Regions from separate parts of the Microbispora hainanensis genome, predicted to be linked through region 1. Evidence: predicted binding sites of a transcription regulator. Region 1 holds the regulator's gene; the other holds the start of a gene.

Region 1 (7,013 bases):
AGCTGATCGACCTGCTCTGGGAGGTCCAGGGCGAGCTGGCCACCTCGCACGCGTACGCGCGGCCCGTCGGCGCGGGCCGCGATCCACGGCGCCGCCAGGGCCTCCTCGGCGCCGATCTCGCCCGGGACGAGAGCGGGGTGTGGCGGATCCGCCGCATCCTGCCGGGGGAGTCCTCCGACCACGAGGCCCGCTCGCCGCTGCTCGCGCCCGGCGTCGCCGTACGCGAGGGCGACGCGATCGTCGCCGTCGGCGGGCGCCCGGTGGACCCGGTACGCGGGCCGCTGGCGCTGCTGTCCGGGATGGCGGGACGGCCCGTGGAGCTGACCGTACGGCCCGGCTCCGGCGGCGAGACCCGCAGGGTCGTCGTCAGGCCGGTCGCCGACGAGACGCGGCTGCGCTACCACGACTGGGTGGCCGGGCGGCGGGCGTTCGTGCGCGAGGCGTCGGGCGGGCGGGTCGGCTACCTACACGTGCCGGACATGATGTCCACCGGCTGGGCGCAGTTCCACCGGGACCTGCGCGCCGAGATGGACCGCGACGCGCTTGTCGTGGACATCCGCGACAACGGCGGCGGTCATGTCTCCGAGCTGGTGCTGGAGAAGCTGCAGCGACGGGTGACCGGGTGGCAGCTCAGCCGGGGATACGAGCCGGGGCGCTACCCCGAGGACGCGCCTCGCGGGCCCGTCGTGGCCGTCACCGACGAGTTCGCCGGATCGGACGGCGACATCGTCAGCGCCGGGATCAAGAACCGCGGCATCGGGCCGCTCGTGGGCACGCGGACCTGGGGCGGCGTGATCGGCATCGACTCGCGCTACTCGCTCGTGGACGGGACCGTCGTCACGCAGCCGCGCTACTCGTTCTGGCTGGAGGGCGAGGGGTGGGGCGTCGAGAACCACGGCGTCGACCCGGACGTCGAGGTCGTCGCGACGCCGCAGGACCTGGTCGCCGGGCGGGATCCCCAGCTGGCGCGGGCGGTGGAGCTGGCCCTGGCGGCGCTCGAGGACAGGCCGCCGGCCGCTCCGCCGGAGCTGCCGCCGCTGCCGTGACGCCGTGCCCCCGTGCCCCCGTGCCCCCGTACGGTGCCATGGTGCCGTGCGGGGCATGTGCTCGATTGCGTGCACAGCACGGTGCTCGATTGCGTGCACAGCATGGTGCTCGATTGCCTGCGGGGCATGGTGCCGTGACGGGACGTTGACGATGGACTGGCCTTCCGGACAAAATTACGCCCGAGCCACAAAACCAGTTCATATCGATGTAGGCGTGCGGTCAGGGCATGCCGCGACCACCACCGCTCCGGCGGTGGTCTGGGGTGCGCGCCTGACCGTATGGCTCGCCGTCGGCGTGCGCCCCGCGTGGGAGGCACGTCTTGTACAGACGAATTCTCGGCGGGCTGACGACCGCCGCCGCGGTTGCGGCGACCGTGCTCGTCGTCACCGGGTCACCGGCTAACGCCGCCGGCACGGGCACCGGCTACCTGCACACCAGCGGGAACAAGATCGTCGACAGCACCGGCGCGACGGTCCGGCTGACCGGCATCAACTGGTTCGGCATGGAGACCGACAACAAGACCTTCCACGGGTTGTGGGCGAACAACCCGTGGAAGAGCCAGCTCGACCTCATGGCGAGCCTCGGTTACAACACCATCCGGGTGCCGTTCTCCGACGACGCGCTGAAGCCGGGCGCGCAGGCGACGAGCGTCAACACCTACTCCAACCCCGACCTGATCGGCCTGTCCCCGCTGCAGATCCTCGACAAGGTCGTGGACTACGCGGGCCAGAAGGGCATGCGGATCATCCTCGACCGGCACCGCCCGACCAGCGCGGGCCAGACGGCGCTGTGGTACACCTCCGGCGTCCCCGAGTCGACCTGGATCAACGACTGGAAGTCGCTGGCCCAGCACTACGCGGGCAACCCCACCGTCATCGGGGCCGACCTGCACAACGAGCCGCACGCCGACGGCACCAACCCGAACGCGAAGGGCTCCTGCTGGGGCTGCGGCGACGAGTCGCGCGACTGGCGCCTGGCGGCCGAGCGGGCCGGCAACGCGATCCTGTCCGTGCAGCCCAACTGGCTGATCTTCGTGGAGGGCGTGAGCTGCCCGAGCGGCGGCGAGTCCAACGTCTGGGACAACGACCCCAGCAACGACGAGGACTGCGGCTGGTGGGGCGGCAACCTCACCAAGGCCGGGCAGTATCCGGTGCGGCTCAACGTGGCCAACCGGCTCGTCTACTCGCCCCACGAGTACGCCACCTCGGTCTTCCACCAGAACTGGTTCGACGACCCGTCCTACCCGGCCAACATGCCGGCCATCTGGGACAAGTACTGGGGCTACCTCTACAAGCAGAACATCGCCCCGATCATGGTCGGCGAGTTCGGCACGACGCTCGCCAGCAACATCGACAAGATCTGGCTCCAGGAGCTCATGAAGTACATGGGCACCGGCGTGAACGGCATGTCGTTCACCTACTGGTCGTGGAACCCCAACTCGGGTGACACGGGCGGCATTCTCAAGGACGACTGGGCGACGGTCGACCAGGCCAAGCAGAGCATCATCTCGCCCTACCTGATCCCGCCGACCGGCGGTGGTGGCACCCCGACGCCGCCGGTGTCGCCCTCGCCCTCGCCCTCGGCCTCGCCGTCGGCGTCTCCGACTCGGTCGCCCTCCCCATCGCCGTCTCCCTCGCCGTCTCCCTCCCCGTCGCCGTCCGCGTCTCCCTCGTCGCCGGGCGGGAAGACCTGCACGGCCACGTACAAGGTCGTCAACGAGTATCCCGGCGGCTTCCAGGGCGAGGTCACGGTCAAGGCGGGTTCGTCGGCCATCTCGGGCTGGACAGTGAACTGGTCCTTCCCGAACGGCCAGAGCATCACGCAGCTCTGGAACGGCACGCTCAGCGCGAGCGGGTCCAACGTCACGGTGACGAACATGTCCTACAACGGCACGCTGGGCGCCGGCGCCTCGACCGCGTTCGGCTTCAACGGAAGCTGGTCGGGCAGCAACGGCGTTCCGTCCTCGGTCACCTGTACGGCGAGCTGAGCGGGCGCGTCACGTCAGCACGGCGGCGATCCTCGACAGGATCTCCTCCAGGATCGCCGCCGATGTCGCGAAGTTGAGGCGGGCGAAGGTGTCGCCGCCTCCGTACATCGGGCCCGGGTTGAGCCTGACCCGGGCCTCCCGCTCGACGAACGCCGCCGCGCCGGGCACCCCGAAGTCGAGCCACGCGAGATAGGTGGCCTCGGGAACGCGGTAGCCGACCGACGGGAGCCGCTCGGCGACGAGCCTGCGGTTGCGGTCGAGGATCGCCAGCACCTCCTCCAGCCACGCGTCGCCGTGCCGCCAGGCGGCCACCGTGGCCTCCACCCCGAGCACGCTGGGCGCGCCGAAGATGTGGGCGGGCTGGCGGCCGAGTGCGTCCCTGGCCTCCTTCGCGCCGAGGTGGGCCACCGAGCAGTGCAGTCCGCCCATGTTGAAGGCCTTGCTGGCGGAGGTCAGCGTGACCGTGCGCTCGGGGAGGATCGTGGCGAACGGGATGTGCCGCTTCGGGGCGTACGTCAGGTCGGCGTGGATCTCGTCGGCGATCACCAGCGTGCCGTGCCGATCGGCGTACGCGGCGACGCCTTCGAGCTCCTCACGGGTGAACGAACGGCCCGACGGGTTCTGCGGGTTGACCAGCAGGAGCACACTGACGGGCTCTCCGGGGACCTCGAACCTGCCGTCGGCCGTCAGCGGCATGGGCACCAGGCGGCGGTTCATCCCGGTGATGGTGGTGAGGAAGGGGTCGTAGGCGGGGACGTGCAGTGCCACGGCGTCGCCGGGCTCGGTCAGGACGTGCAGCAGCACCTGGAGAGCCTGGTTGAGGTCGGTGAAGGACCGCACGTGGGCCGGATCGGCCCGCCAGCCGTGCCGCGTCTCCATCCGCTCGGCGAACGCCTCCGCCAGTGGTCCCGCGGTCGGGGTGTCCAGCCAGGCGGGATAGCCGAGGTCCTTGGCGGCGCGTCGCGCTATGGCCTCCGTGACCACGTCGGGCACGGGGAAGTCCATGTCGGCGACCCAGGCGGGGATGACGCCGGGCGCGGCCTGCGCCCACTTGATTCCGTCACGGCCCCGGGCCGCGTCGAGGGAGAGGGAGTCGAGCTTCATCCGACTCACCCTAATTGCCGGTTGACGACCGCCGAAAAGGCGGCCGCCGCGCCCCGCGATCCCGTCGTGCCGCGGGGCGCCGGCGCGGCTACAGCTTGCGAAGGACAGCCGTGACCTTGCCGAGCACGGTGGCCTCGTCGCCCGGGATCGGCTCGTAGTTGGGGTTGTGCGGCACCAGCCACACGTGCCCGTCCTTGCGCTTGAAGGTCTTCACGGTGGCCTCGCCGTCGATCATCGCGGCCACGATGTCGCCGTTGTCGGCGACCGGCTGCTGCCGGACCACGACCCAGTCGCCGTCGGCGATGGCGGCCTCGATCATCGAGTCGCCGGAGACCTGGAGCAGGAACAGCGTGCCCTCGCCCACGAGCTGCTTGGGCAGGGCGAACACGTCCTCGATGCTCTGCTCGGCGAGGATGGGCCCACCGGCCGCGATGCGGCCGACCAGCGGCACGTAGGCCGCGGTGGGCCGGCTGAACCCGGGCTCCTCCTCGGAGGTGGCGTCGGGGTCCACCCACAGCACCGGCTCGCCCGGCAGCCGGACCTCCAGGGCCCGGGGCCGATGGGGATCACGCCGGAGGTAGCCCTTACGCTGGAGCGCCGTGAGCTGGTGCGACACGCTGGAGGTGCTGGTCAGCTGGACCGCTTCCCCGATCTCCCGCATGGACGGCGGATAACCGCGCTGCTGGACCGAGTCGCGGATCACCTCGAGAATCTTCCGCTGCCTGGGGGTGAGGCCAAGCGAGTCGCGCCTGCGAACCGCGAGGTCGCTGACGCCATTCGCCTGCTCACTTCGGTCACTCACGATGCCACCTCTCAATCCGTGTTCCTCGTGTCGCACAGAGCGACCGTACCGCGATTCAAGATCACCGTCAAACAATTGTTCGATATCCAGCGAAATCGCCGATCTCGCCGTCCGCCTTCATCGTACGGGAGTTCGATCGATCCCGTGTTCGATTTCCCCGATCTTCTTCGGCCGCTGTAGGCGCAGGTCAGAAGCCGTACGAAAAGCGGCCGGGAAAAGGCGCGTAAACGGCCTATTCCACGACGGCCGGGGCGCGTGATGCGGCCGTGACCCGGGGTGCGACACGCGGGCGGAGCAGGGACTTCCTTGCCCAAGGCCGGTTCGACTTGCGTTCAAGGTCGGGCGCTCCTACGGTTGGACCACAACATCTAGTAGTCACACCGGTGTAAGTTCACCACACCTTGTGTTCGGGGATGTGCGTTCAGGGAGGCGATGAAGTGCACTGTCCGTTCTGTCGCCACCCGGACACCCGGGTCGTGGACAGCCGCGCGGCAGAGGACGGGGCGGCGATCCGTCGCCGGCGCACCTGTCCCGAGTGCGGGCGCAGGTTCACCACGCAGGAGACCGTACTGCTGATGGTGAGCAAGCGCAGCGGAGTCACCGAGCCGTTCTCCCGCGAGAAGGTCATCGCCGGCGTGCGGCGGGCCTGTCAGGGGCGCCCGGTCAGCGAGGACTCCCTCGCCCAGCTCGGGCAGCGCGTCGAGGAGAGCATCCGGGGCACGGGCGCGGCCGAGATCGCCTCCCACGAGGTCGGCCTGGCCATCCTGGGCCCGCTCCGCGATCTCGACGAGGTGGCCTACCTGCGCTTCGCGTCGGTCTACCGCAGCTTCGAGACGCTGGCGGACTTCGAGGCGGAGATCGAGCGGCTCCGCGCGGCCCACGGCACCGCAGCCCATGGCACCGGGGGCGAGGAATAAGACGCCTTCCGGGGGACCGGGACGAGGCGGGCGGGGCGCGACGGCGCACCGCGACTATGTGGTTTCAACGAGCGTGGTCCGGAGAAGGGGCTCCATCGGGCCCTGGGAGGGGGAAGTCATGACGGAGACCGTGAGCGGCACGGTGTCGGGTGCGGGGGGTCGCCCGGGCAAGCGCCCGCGCAAGGGCCTGAAGATGAAGCGCATCTTCACCACCCCGGGTGTCCACCCGTACGACGAGGTCCGCTGGGAGCGGCGCGACGTCGTGATGACGAACTGGCGGGACGGCTCGGTCAACTTCGAGCAGCACGGCGTGGAGTTCCCGGACTTCTGGTCGGTCAACGCGGCCAACATCGTCACCACCAAGTACTTCCGCGGGGCGGTGGGCACCCCGCAGCGCGAGTCGAGCCTCAAGCAGCTCGTCGACCGGGTCGTGGGCGTCTACACCAGGACCGGCGTCGAGAACGGCTACTTCGCCTCCGACGAGGACGCGGAGATCTTCGACCACGAGCTCAAGCACGCGCTGATCCACCAGGTCTTCAGCTTCAACTCCCCGGTGTGGTTCAACGTCGGCACCCGCTCCCCCCAGCAGGTGAGCGCCTGCTTCATCCTGGCCGTGGACGACACGATGGAGTCGATCCTCGACTGGTACAAGGAAGAGGGCGTCATCTTCAAGGGCGGCTCCGGCTCCGGGGTCAACCTCTCCCGCATCCGCTCGTCCAAGGAACTGCTGTCCAGCGGCGGCACGGCCAGCGGCCCGGTGTCCTTCATGCGCGGCGCCGACGCCTCCGCCGGCACCATCAAGTCGGGCGGCGCCACCCGCCGGGCGGCCAAGATGGTCGTCCTCGACGTGGACCACCCCGACATCGAGGAGTTCATCGAGACCAAGGCGCGCGAAGAGGACAAGATCCGCGCGCTGCGCGACGCCGGGTTCGACATGGACCTCGGCGGCAAGGACATCGTGTCCGTGCAGTACCAGAACGCCAACAACTCGGTGCGGGTCTCCGACGAGTTCATGCGGGCCGTCGAGGCGGGCGACAAGTTCGGCCTGCGGGCCCGGCTGACCGGCGAGGTCATCGAAGAGGTCGAGGCGCGGTCGCTGTTCCGCAAGATGGCCCAGGCCGCCTGGGAGTGCGCCGACCCCGGCCTGCAGTACGAC
Region 2 (7,013 bases), 2.2 Mb from region 1:
CGAGGGCGACGTAGTCATCGGCCAGGCAGCGGTGGAGGTGCTGTCCCATGGGGAGCCCGGTGAGGTGGCCGTCGAAGGAGACCGGCGTCTTCTGAATGTGGGCGTTGTGGGCCGCCAGCACGATGCGGGTGCCGGGGCCGAAGCGCTCCAGGTGCCACAGGACCGACCCGGCCATGTAGACGTCGCGGGCCGAGGTGTCGGCGGTCAGGCCGGTGCCGGCGTACAGCCCGGCCATGGCACGAAAGCCGTAGTCGGCGTGGCAGGCGGCCTCGATCCGGCGCAGAGCGATCTCGTAACTTCGCCGGTCGCCGCGGGAGACGTACAGCACCTCGACGGCACGGAACCGGATGAGCAGGCGCATCAGGATCGCACTGAGAGCGTCCTGCTCGGCGGCGGCCAAGCGGGTCCAGGCCGGCGCGGCCGAGGCGGCGGACGCTCCGGCGAACGACTCGGCGATCCGGATGGCCTGCTGGACCAGCGGGAGGGTCTCGGGGTCGATCCGCCGCAGGTAGTCGGCGACGGGGGTCAGGGCGGGCAGCAGCGAGCCGCCGGCCGCGGGGACGTCGATCCCGGCGAAGCGCACCGGCACCTCGGCGGTGGCGTTGTGCCGGCGTATCCAGCGCAGCGGCTCCGCGACTCCCACAGGAATGGCCGCGGCGAGCCGGGCGTCCAGGTCGTCGTCCGTCCCCTGGCCCTGGGCCCAGGCGTCGAGGGGGAAGCCTTCGCTGAAGCCGTACTCGAAGGCCAGGACGGTGAAGCCGCAGCGTTCGGCCAGGAAGCGCAGGATCCGCCGGCGCAGCAGCGAGAACTCGGTGATGAAGTGCGAGTTCTCGCCGAGCGCGACGACGCGCGCATAGCCGATGATGTCGCGCAGCGGCTCCAGGTCGTCGAGCGGCGCCGCCGGGTCGAGGTGGGTGAGCGGGACGGCATGGGCGCGAAGCAGGTCGGCGAACGGGTTGCGGGGTGTGGAGGCAGGCATGCCGATGACTCGATTCGGAAGTGCTGGAACTCTGAAGCGCCGGATCATCCGTGGGGGAGCGGCGCCGCGTTCTCCAGGTCGTCGATGCTTCCGGACATGATCGTGCGGATGTGGTCGGTGATGTGCTGGAGCGGCCAGTCCCACCAGGCCAGCGCGAGGAGGCGCTCGATGTCCGTGTCGCCGTAGCGGCGGCGGATGAGCCTGGCGGGGTTGCCGGCGGCGATGCCGTAGTCGGGGACGTCGTCCGCGACGACCGAGCCGGAGGCGATGATCGCTCCGTGGCCGACGCGTACACCGGGCATCACCATCGACCGGTATCCGAGCCAGACGTCGTTGCCCACCACCGTGTCGCCCCGTCCGGGCAGGCCCGTGATGAGGTCGAAGTGCTCCGCCCAGGACCCGCCCATGATCGGGAACGGGAACGTCGAAGGTCCGTCCATGCGATGGTTGGCACCGTTCATGATGAACCGCACGCCCTCACCCAGAGCGCAGAACTTCCCGATGACCAGTTTCTCCGGCCCGTAGTGGTACAGCACGTTGCGGGTCTCGAACGCGGTCGGATCGTCCGGGTCGTCATAGTACGAGAACTCGCCGACCTCGATCAGCGGCGAGGTGATCAGCGGCTTCAGCAACACCACCCGCGGTTGCCCGGGCATCGGATGCAGCACGGTCGGGTCGGGGGGCACAGCCGGCATCGCGCGTCGTTTCCTTCCTGGCCAACGCTTCGAAGAGGGTCGATGGCATCACTACTGCGACAGTTGGTGCGTTAAGATACTTGCATGCCGCCGTTCCATTGAGCAACCGGACCACCAGCGATGACTTCTTCCACACCAGAGCCGGAGGGCGCCAGGCCCGTGCCGCCGCCCCGGCGCCGCCCCGGCGGCCGTACCGCCCGTATCCGCAGGCAGGTGCTCGACGCGGTGCTCGCCGAGCTCGGAGAGCACGGTTATGACGGGCTCACCGTCGACTCCGTCGCCGCCCGCTCGGGTGTGCACCGCGCGACGGTGTACCGGCGCTGGGGAGACGTCGGCGGCCTGCTCGCCGACGTCCTGGACGCGGCGGGCGACGACGCCTGGCAGCCCCCGGACACTGGTTCTCTGGAGGGCGACCTGGCGGCACTGAACCGCGAGATCCAGGACGCGCTCACCGCACAGCCGCCGATCGTGGCGGCCCTGATCGCCGCTTCGTTCCGCTCCGAGCAGGCCGATCACGCCCAACGGCGGCTCTGGGAGGACCGGTACGCCCGGTGCGAGGTCATCGTCCGCCGAGCAGTCGAGCGCGCCGAACTCCCGCCGGGCACGGACGCCCGGCGACTGCTCATCGCCGCCACGGCCCCCGTGTATCACCAGTTGGTGCTTCTCCGCACGCCGCCCGGCCCGGACCTGCCCGGCCAGGCGGCCAGAACCGCCGCTCTCGCCGCATCCGCCGGTGCCTTCGCCGTGCCGCCATCGGCCGGTGACACCTGACCGGCCCGTCCGCTCCGGGGCCGAGCAGGAGCGGCCGCACCGCCGCCTATCCCCCCGACGGCCGCTTACCGCCAGCGGTTGCCTAAAGGAGCGTGAGCTGTTCGGGCGGCGCGGGTGGTGCGGGCGAGGGAGCCGGCCGCTCGCCGGGCCGTCGCCAGGAACGGGCGCCACCCGGGTCGGCCGCGGCGTTGCCACCCGCCTCGGCGGCGCGATCGCCGCCGCCCGTTCCTGGTGCCTGATCGCCGCGCGGGGCCGACCGGCCGATGCCGTACTTGCTGGCGAGCGCGCGCACGGCGTGGCCGATCCGTTCCTGGTATGCCTTGGGGGCGTAGGCGCCCCGGCCGTACAGCTCCAGGTAACGGGGGACGAGCCGGGGGTGCTCGCGCGCCAGCCAGGCCATGAACCACTCGCGTGCGCCCGGCCGCAGGTGGAGCACGATCGGCGTGACGTGCGTCGCGCCGGTCTCGGCGATGCGGCGCACGGTGGCCTCCAGCGCCTGCGGGGAGTCGCCCAGATAGGGGAGGATCGGCGCCATGAGCACGCCGCAGGGGATGCCGTGCTCGTTCAGCGTGGCGCACACCTCCAGCCGCTTGCGCGGGGAAGGGGTGCCCGGCTCGACGGCCCGCCACAGCGACTCGTCGGTGAACCCGATCGAGACGGCCGTGCTGACGTCGGTCACCTGCGCGGCCTCGGCGAGCAGATCGAGGTCGCGCAGGATCAGTGAGCCCTTGGTGAGGATCGAGAACGGGTTGCGGGCGTCCCGCAGCGCCGCGAGGATGCCCGGCATCAGCCGGTATCGGCCCTCGGCCCGCTGGTAGCAGTCGACGTTGGTCCCCATGGCGATGGGGTGCCCGCCCCACCGGGGCGCCGCCAGTTCCCTCCGTACGAGGTCGGGGGCGTTGACCTTCACGACGATCTTCGAGTCGAAGTCCCGCCCGGAGTCCAGGTCGAGATATTCGTGCGTCCTGCGGGCGAAGCAGTACGTGCACGCGTGGGTGCAGCCCCGGTAGGGATTGATCGTCCACTCGAACGGGACCCGGCTGGCCGAGGGGACCCGGTTGATGATCGACCGTGCGTGGATCTCGTAGAAGGTGACGCCCCGGAACTCCGGGGTGTCGAAGGTCCGGGTCACCGCCGACCGCGCGAACAGGGGAGTCGTCTCTCCCTGTGCGCCTTCCCCCGTTTCGAGCCGCAGCCCTTCCCACCGCACCCTCAGATTAGAACAGAGGTTCGATGGAGATCGCAACATGCAACGCGTCGTAAATCGCGGCCCTGGAAACGGCTAACGATCTTCATGGTTGGGCAGAACGTCGGCACATACCTTGCGTTCTGGGAGAGTTGCGCGATGGCCTGGTCGCAGGACGAAGAGCGGATGCTGGCGATGATCGAGCGGCACCTCACGGATGAGGACCCGAAGCTTGCGGCCAGGCTCGAGTCGTTCAACCACCGTGCGGAGCGCGGACGGCAGGGGCGAGGCACGGGCCGCCGCCTGCCGGGCCGCTCCACCGTGATCATCGCGGTGAGCTGGTTGCTCATCGCCACGTTGATCGCGACCCTGCTGGTCATGGCCCTGCGGCACGACGCCGCCGCTCTGCCGGTTTAGCGGAGCCCACGAGGCGCCGTGAAGCGGCGACCTCGATGCGGCCGTCACGTGACGTGCGCCCTCGGCCTCATCAGGACAGGGACTTGAGGAAGTGCGCGGCGACCGGGGCGGCCACCGAGCCGCCCATGCCGCCGGCCTCCACGACGACGGCGAAGGCCAGGTCGCCGCGGAAGCCCATGAACCAGGCGTGCGAGTCGAGCTTGGGCCCGGTGCCGAACTCGGCGGTCCCGGTCTTGCCCGCGGTCCCCGCAGGCAGCCCGGCGCCGTGGGCGGTGCCCTTGGTGACCACGGCCCGCATCATCGACCGCAGGGGCTCGACGACCTCGTCCGGCAGCTTCTCGGGAGCGGTCTTCTGCTCCAGTGAGGGCACCAGCGTGGGCGGCCGCCAGGAGCCGTCGGCCACCGCCGCGGCCACGGTCGCGATCACCAGCGGGCTCGCGGTGATCCTCGCCTGCCCGAACGCCTCCGCGGCGAGCTCGGCGTCGCTGGTGGCCTTCGGCATGCTGCCGGGGGTCGCCGGGACGCCGATGCGCAGCGGCCGGTTGAAGCCCAGGTTCGTCGCCATGTCGTACAGCTTGCGCGCGCCCAGCTTCTGCGCGGCGAGCGGCGCGAACGTCGTGTTGCACGAGTGGGCGTAGGAGTCGAGGAACGACAGCGACCCGAACGCCTCGTGGTCGGAGTTGCGGATCTTCAGCCCGCCGACGACCGCCTCCTTGGGGCAGGTCACCCGGCTCGACGGCGTCAGTCCCTCGGCCAGCAGCCCGGCGGCAGTGACCGTCTTGAACGTGGATCCCGGGGGGTACTTGCCGTCCAGGGCGCGGTTGAAGCCGCCCCTGTTGTTCACGACGGCGAGGATCTCGCCCGTCGAGGGCCTGACGGCGACGAGCGAGGCGGGTTTGTCCAGATCGCGTACGGCGTCCGCTGCGGCCTGCTGCACCTTCAGGTCGAGGCTGGTCCGCAGGTCCTTGCCGGGGGAGCCCTTGACGGTGTGCAGGGTCTTACGGCTGTCGCCGACCACCTGGATCTCGGTGGTCGGAGTGCCGGCGAGCTGCTTCTGGAACGTCTCCTGCAGGCCGCCGCGGCCCACGGCGTCGCCCTTCTTGTAGGCGGTGCCCAGCTTCTCGACGTCCTTGTCCGTCGCCTTGTCGAGGAAGCCCACGAGCTGCTGCACCGAGCCGCCCACGTCGCCGCCGTCGATGCGGTCGCCGTTGGCGTCGGTGATGGCGGCCCGCTGCGGCCACGACGTCTTCAGCGCCAGGTGGTTGGTCCCGTCGAGCGCGGGGTGGACCGCGGACGGCGACCAGTCGACCTTCCAGTAGTGGTCCTTGACCACGAGCTTGAGCGAGCCCTGGTAGGTCCAGTCGCCGACGTTCTTCACCGTGGCGGTGGCGGTGTAGGAGGCGGTCGCCCGGTCGTCCTTCGCCGCGCCGGCCCGCACGTCGCGCACGGTGACCTTCGCCACGCCGAGGTTCTTCGTGAGCTCGGCGTACGCCGCGTCGAAGCCCGCGGCGGGCGTGGCGAGCTCGGCCTTCATGGCCGCGAGGTCGCCCTTCGACCAGGCCGCGGTGAACCGCGCGGCCGTCTCCTGCGGAGTGCCGCGCGTGTGGAACACGTAGTAGGCGCCCCCGGCGGCCGCCCCGGCCACCACGACGGCCACGGCTGCGGAGATCGCGATGGTACGTCCTCGCGGCACGCGCACTCCCAACGACGGCCCTGCGGTCGGGTTCAGAGCCTAGCGGGGTCCGCCGTCGTTCACACTCCGGCTTCGCCGGAGCCCTTGACGCTGGCGCCGTACCGGGGGACGTACTCCTGGCCGGACAGGCGCTGGATCGCGGCCATGACCTCGTCGGTCACCCTCCGCCGGTCGCGGGCGTTGCCCGCGTCGCCGGTGAAGGTCATCGGCTCGCCGAACCGCACGCCGATGCTGTGCAGGCGCGGCACCGAGGTGCCGGGCGGCAGCACCTTCTCGGTGCCGATCATGGCGACGGGCACGACCGGGGCGCCGGTGGTCAGCGACAGCCAGGCCACGCCGACCTTCCCCCGATAGAGCCGGCCGTCGGGGGAGCGGGTGCCCTCGGGGTAGATGCCGAACAGCTCGCCCGCCTTCAGCACCTCCACCGCGGCGTCGAGCATGTCCTGGGCGGCGGAGACGTTCTCCCGGTCGATCTCCATCGCCCCCATCGCGCGCATCCACGCCGCCACGACGGGGTTGCCGGTGAAGTACTCCTTCTTCGCCACGAACCGCACCATGCGCGGCACGACGGCCGGCATGAAGAACGAGTCGAGCACGGACAGGTGGTTGGAGGCGAGGATCGCGGGCCCGTGCGCGGGGACGTGCTCGCGTCCTTCCGTTCGCGGCCGCCACAGTGCGTGCATGACGGGAACGCTGACGAACTTCAGGGCGGGGTAGAGCACGGCCTCTCCTTCTCCGGTCCGACGGGAATACCCTAGGCCGCCCCGACCCCTGCTCAGGTGTATGACCCCTGCAACACACCGCCTCATGTTTTGTACGGCTTCACCAACAGTTCTCTGTACCTACTAGTATGTACGGCGTGAGCACACCGGACCGCCTGATCGAGAGCACCCGCGAACTGCTCTGGGAACGCGGCTACGTCGGCACCAGCCCGCGGGCCATCCAGCAGCGGGCGGGAGCCGGTCAGGGCAGCATGTATCACCACTTTTCCGGGAAGCCCGACCTTGCGCTGGCCGCGATCACCCGTACGGCGGAGGAGATGCGCGCCGGGGTGGAGGAGATCCTGGGCGGCCCGGGCACGGCCGTCGAGCGCGTGTCGGCCTACCTGCGGCGCGAGCGGGAGGTGCTGCGGGGCTGCCCGATCGGCCGGCTCACCCAGGACCCCGACGTCATGGCCGATCCGGCGCTGCGGCGGCCGGTGGAGGAGACGTTCGCGTGGCTGCGCGACCGGCTCGCGGAGGTGCTGGCCGAGGGACGCGACCTGGGCGAGCT

Evidence for each region. Region 1 encodes LexA, which represses DNA repair genes until DNA is damaged. Its sites were predicted from a motif close to TCGAACANNTGTTCGA; they were not measured.
Region 2: OHB01_RS30010 (Rv2578c family radical SAM protein) is a predicted target of LexA. The motif match lies at 3,664-3,679, and genes of this name have one in related genera.

What each region holds. Positions count from the first base shown of each region.
Region 1 is NZ_CP108086.1:8,688,469-8,695,481, reverse strand. Features, by position in the region: gene OHB01_RS39295 (S41 family peptidase) at 1-1,046, shown strand, start outside; gene OHB01_RS39290 (cellulase family glycosylhydrolase) at 1,367-3,034, shown strand; gene OHB01_RS39285 (MalY/PatB family protein) at 3,044-4,138, opposite strand; gene lexA (transcriptional repressor LexA) at 4,227-4,943, opposite strand; gene nrdR (transcriptional regulator NrdR) at 5,378-5,857, shown strand; gene OHB01_RS39270 (vitamin B12-dependent ribonucleotide reductase) at 5,976-7,013, shown strand, end outside.
Region 2 is NZ_CP108086.1:6,489,726-6,496,738, reverse strand. Features, by position in the region: gene OHB01_RS30025 (erythromycin esterase family protein) at 1-979, opposite strand, end outside; gene OHB01_RS30020 (CatB-related O-acetyltransferase) at 1,024-1,674, opposite strand; gene OHB01_RS30015 (TetR/AcrR family transcriptional regulator) at 1,795-2,445, shown strand; gene OHB01_RS30010 (Rv2578c family radical SAM protein) at 2,528-3,655, opposite strand; gene OHB01_RS30005 (DUF3040 domain-containing protein) at 3,791-4,048, shown strand; gene OHB01_RS30000 (penicillin-binding transpeptidase domain-containing protein) at 4,119-5,741, opposite strand; gene OHB01_RS29995 (lysophospholipid acyltransferase family protein) at 5,801-6,463, opposite strand; gene OHB01_RS29990 (TetR/AcrR family transcriptional regulator) at 6,601-7,013, shown strand, end outside.